DNA from 2 places in the Leucobacter sp. GX24907 genome. Region 1 is predicted to be linked to the other one. Evidence: riboswitches for the same ligand, from Rfam matches in the RefSeq annotation. Region 1 holds a riboswitch; the other holds the start of a gene.
What was found. Region 1 has a riboswitch for thiamine pyrophosphate ahead of ACUYV6_RS11320 (3-oxoacyl-ACP reductase). Riboswitches for the same ligand answer to the same signal wherever they lie in the genome.
Positions count from the first base shown of each region.

Region 2: it holds a riboswitch for thiamine pyrophosphate, as region 1 does, so the genes downstream of both, ACUYV6_RS06525 (thiamine ABC transporter substrate-binding protein) here and ACUYV6_RS11320 (3-oxoacyl-ACP reductase) in region 1, are expected to answer to the same signal.

Region 1 covers NZ_JBSGPD010000007.1:2,661-5,044, reverse strand. Annotated here, with positions in the region: gene ACUYV6_RS11330 (SOS response-associated peptidase family protein) at 1-451, shown strand, start outside; gene trxA (thioredoxin) at 552-947, shown strand; TPP riboswitch at 1,001-1,095, shown strand; gene ACUYV6_RS11320 (3-oxoacyl-ACP reductase) at 1,188-2,033, shown strand; gene thiD (bifunctional hydroxymethylpyrimidine kinase/phosphomethylpyrimidine kinase) at 2,023-2,384, opposite strand, start outside.
Region 2 covers NZ_JBSGPD010000003.1:298,496-300,879, forward strand. Annotated here, with positions in the region: gene ACUYV6_RS06520 (cell division protein PerM) at 1-1,285, shown strand, start outside; TPP riboswitch at 1,398-1,508, shown strand; gene ACUYV6_RS06525 (thiamine ABC transporter substrate-binding protein) at 1,503-2,384, shown strand, end outside.

The DNA.
Region 1 (2,384 bases):
GCTGGTGCTCGGGTACTGGTGGATCTGGCCCAACGCGTCGGGCCCGGCCGAGTTCGATGCGTTCAACAGCAGGGTGGATCGGCTCGCGCTCTCGCCGGCCTGGCGAGGGCCGTTCCAGCGCCGCGCGCTGTCTCCAGCATCCTGGTATCGCGAGAAGGGTCGAGATTTCGAGCTCCCCGGCGGCGAGGCGTTCGGCATCGCGACGATCACGCGTACGGTCCCGATACCGGGCGGTGCACAGCTCGTCACCTACTCGCTCGTCACCCGGCATGCGGTCGGCGAGGCAGCGGACACCTGGCATCGGATGCCGCTGATCCTGCCCCGCGACGCGCATGACCGCTGGCTCGACCCCGCCCAGACCGGTGATGAGGAGTTGGCCGAGTGGGCGCTGCGCGAGTCGGAGGGCATCTCGCAGGCGATGACGAGGGTGACCGATGACATGCTGTTCTGATGCGGCGGAAGCCCCTGGTCGTCGAGAGGCCCAGCATGTATCGTGGCGGCTCAGGATCCCGACGAAAGGACAGGGGGGCGCCTGCCGGGCGCGGAACACTATGAGCACCATCGAGATCACCAAAGACAACCTCGAAACCACTCTCGAGAACAACGACATCGTCGTGCTCGACTTCTGGGCGGAGTGGTGCGGCCCCTGCCGAGCGTTCGGGCCGGTCTTCGAGAAGGCATCTGAGAAGCACGACGACCTGGTGTTCGGCAAGATCGACACCGAGGCGCAGCAGGAGCTCGCCGCGATGTTCCGGATCTCGTCGATCCCGACGCTCATGGCGTTCCGCGATGGGATCGGCGTGTTCGCGCAAGCCGGAGCCCTGCCCGAGGCTTCGCTCGAGCAGCTGATCACCGGAATCCGCGGGCTCGACATGGATGAGGTGCGCAAGCAGGTTGCCGAGCAGCAGTCGGGCGGCCAGCAGTCGGAGGCGCAGCCGGCCGAGTAAGCGGCAGGGCACGCGGACTGCGTTCGCGTGCCAGCGGGCTGTGATAGAACAGAGGCAGTGACACGGGGTGCCGCAACCGGCGGCTGAGACCACACCCGTCGAACCTGATCCAGTTAGCACTGGCGAAGGGATGTCCTGTATGTTCGCGATGCCTGCGCAGCCTCGGCGCGCGCTCTCACCCCGCACCACGGGGCGATCGATCTGGGTACCCTTCGCCGCCGAACCGAAGGAAGCCCGACGATGACCGCCCAGAACACGACCGCCGAGACGCCAGCACCCGCCTACGCCGCACCCACGTGCACCGACGCTCCTTCTGAGAGCGCCCTCCCGATCAACCGCCAGCTGGTGCTGGTCACTGGCGGGGCCCGCGGGCTGGGGGCCGCGATCAGTGAGGCCTTCCTCGGGGCCGGCGCGAGCGTCATCGTCAACTACCTGCGCTCGGAGACGGCCGCGCAGCAGCTCGTCGAACGCTTCCCCGAGCGGGCAGTCGCGCTCGCCGCAGACGTGCGGGATCCTCAGCAGGTCCGTGACCTCGTCGCTCGCGGCACCGCGCACTTCGGGCGACCCGTGACAACGCTGGTGAACAACGCGCTCATCGACTTCTCCTTCAACGGAGACGGCCGACCGAAGGCCGACGAGATTGCGGCGGAGGAACTCGCGGCGCAGTTCGTCGGCTCCGTGCAGGCGCCGGTGGCGCTCATCCAGACGGTGCTCGACGGCATGCGCGAGCACGGCTTCGGACGCATCGTGAATATCGGCACGAACCTCTTCCAGCACCCCGTGGTTCCGTACCACGATTACACCGCTGCGAAGGCCGCGCTGCTGTCGATCACGCGAACGTTCGCCGACGACCTCGGTCAGTTCGGCGTCAACGTCAATATGGTGTCGGGTGGTCTGCTGCGCACAACCGACGCTTCGGCTGCGACGCCTGAGGCGGTGTTCGACGCGATTGCGGCGGGCACTCCGCTGCGGCGCGTGACGACCCCCGCCGAGCTCGCCGACACCGTGCTGTTCCTCGCGTCGCCGTGGGCGCGCGGAGTCACGGGTCAGAATCTCATTGTCGACGGGGGTCTGGTCAAGGGGTGAGGCCGTCGCCGTGCCAGAGACCGGCGAAGTGGTGGATCGGCCCATGGCCCGATCCGACCTCAAGTTCGTCTGCGGCGGCGAGGCTCTGCGTGAGCCACGCCTTCGCCTCTCGCACGGCGGCCTCCCACTCCCCATGACGGGCGACCCGCGTCGCGATCGCTGAGGAGAGCGAGCAGCCGGTGCCGTGAGTGTTGCGCGTGCGAACGCGCTGCCCCGAGACCTCGACGATTCCCCCGTCAGGGGCGACAAGTGCGTCGACGGCCTGCTCATGCCGGGGGGCCGAAGCGTTCGCTCGGTGAGATTCGGGATCGCGCACGAGATGGCCGCCCTTCGCGAGCACGCGGACGCCGG
Region 2 (2,384 bases), on a different contig from region 1:
GGTCATTGTGGTCGTGCCGGGCGCGCTCTACGGGGCGAGTGCACTCGTGGCCTTCCTCGTGCGGGCGATAGCGACTCCGCAACCCTGGTGGATGCGCGCTTTACGTGCAGCGCAGCAGGGCATAGCACGTATCGGGATCCCGGGCTCTGACGCCATACCCGAACGGGGGGTGGAAGTACTCCGGTTGGCTCTCGCCGGCCTCGCCGGGTTGATCGTGCTGAGTTCGTTGGGCATCGTGGTCTCAATCACCGCGGGGTACGTCGAAGTCACCGCACTGACACAGGGGTTGCAGCTCGATCTTGCCGGCGCAGTCGTCATGTTCCTGGTGCAGCTCATGTACCTGCCAGTGCTCCTGATCTGGGGTGTGTCATGGTTCAGCGGCGCGGGCTTCTCGCTCGGAGAGGGCACCTTGGTCTCGCCGTTCGATACGCTCGTCGGGCCGCTGCCTGCGGTGCCGATACTGGGAGCCCTACCGCAGGGATGGGGTCCGGCGGCGCTCCTCGCCCCGATGCTCGTCGTCGTACTTGGAATCGGGATCGGCGTGCTCTCTTCCCGCTTGAGCGGGTTACGCGGCGCACCGTGGTCGGTTGTGATCGCGGTTCCGGTGATCGCGTCGCTGCTCATCGGGCTCGTGATCGCCGGTGCGGTGATGCTGGCTTCCGGATCGCTGGGACCGGATCGGCTTTCGGTCGCCGGTGCTGATGCGTGGAAGGTCGGAGGGCTGATCGCCGCGGAGCTCGGCGTCGGGCTGCTGGTGGGCGCCGTTGTCGGGCGGATCGATGCGGAACGGATCCGCAGCACGGTTCCCGCCGTCGCCACTCGAGTGCGCGATGCCAGCCGAGATCGAGTCTCGACCGGGATCGCCGCATCCGGCGCCGGGATGGAAGCACTCGCGCGCCGTGTGCGCGAATCCCGGAGCGGTGCGCGAGGCCGCGCACCGGAACCCGACTCCGAGGAAGAGCGCTACCCGGTCGTCGTGAACCAGGACACTGCGGAGCACGAACGGGCGGCCCACGACGAGCAATCGGGCCTCGACGAGGAACATGTCGAGATCGATGCATCCGTTCGCGCCGATGCCGCCGAGGCGACCGACGACGGCACTGAGGCGGCTGACGATGGCGCTGATGCGCATACCTCTCCGGAGGGCTCGACTTCGGAGGACACTGTTCCGAACGACCTGCCGCCGCTCGATGTTTCGGCGGACAGCCAGCTCACTCCCGAAGAAGAGGAAGCCCTCCTGCGCGCGTTCTCCTGGGACGGTGACGCACCTCCGAAGTCGGAGTAGTGCTTCCGAAGGCAGCGAGCGACCCGAGGGCAGAGAGTGCTCTCGAAGTCGGGTAACGCGGAATGCTCTGGCATCACGATTGGTGCGGCGGTCGGGCAGCGGCTAAGGTGGAGGGGCAATCCACGGGGGTCCGCACGCGGCGGGCTGAGAGGAAGCTACGCGAGCTTCGACCGTTCAACCTGATCTGGTTCATACCAGCGGAGGAAGGAAGCCCTCAATGACGCTTGCACGTTCACTCACCGTATCGATCGCGGCGACCGCAGTCCTGGGCCTCGCGCTCACATCGTGCGCCTCAGGCTCGTCCGAAGGGACTAGCGGGGACGGTGACGAGAAGGTCACGCTGGTCGTGCATGACTCGTTCCCGAACGAGGAGTTCGCTGCGGCAGCCAGTGCCGCGACCGGCTACGACGTCGAAGTGGTCTCGGCAGGTGATGGCGGAGAGCTCTCGAGCCAGCTCGTACTCACCGAGGGCGCTCCGATCGCTGACGCGTTCTTCGGTATCGACAACGTGTTCGCCTCGCGCATTGCCGACGGAGTGAGCACTCCATACGTTCCCGACACCCTGCCCGAAGGGGCCGAGGAGCTGCTCTACGACGAAGAAGGCTCGCTCACTCCTGTCACCCAGGGAGCCACTTGCATCAACATCGATCCTGCGTGGTTTGAAGATCACGACCTGCCAGAGCCCACGAGCTACGATGATCTCACCGATGAGCAGTACCGGGGCCTGACCGTGCTCCTCGACCCCGCATCGTCGTCGACAGGAGCGTCCTTCCTCGTCGGCACGGTCGCGAAGTTCGGCGAAGACGGCTTCGCCGACTACTGGGCCGATCTGGCGGCCAACGACGCACGGATCGAGCAGGGTTGGACGGAGGCCTACAACGGTCAGTTCACGCAAGGCGGCGAGGGCGGCGAGTCGCCGATCGTCCTGTCGTACAGTTCGTCGCCCGCCTGGACGGTCACCGAGGACGGATCCGAAACCACGACGAAGGCGCTCCTCGATACCTGCTCCTCGCAGATCGAATATGCCGGAGTGCTGGCCGGTGCCGCCAACCCCGAGGGGGCGCAGGCGGTCGTCGACTACCTGGTCTCGCGTGAGTTC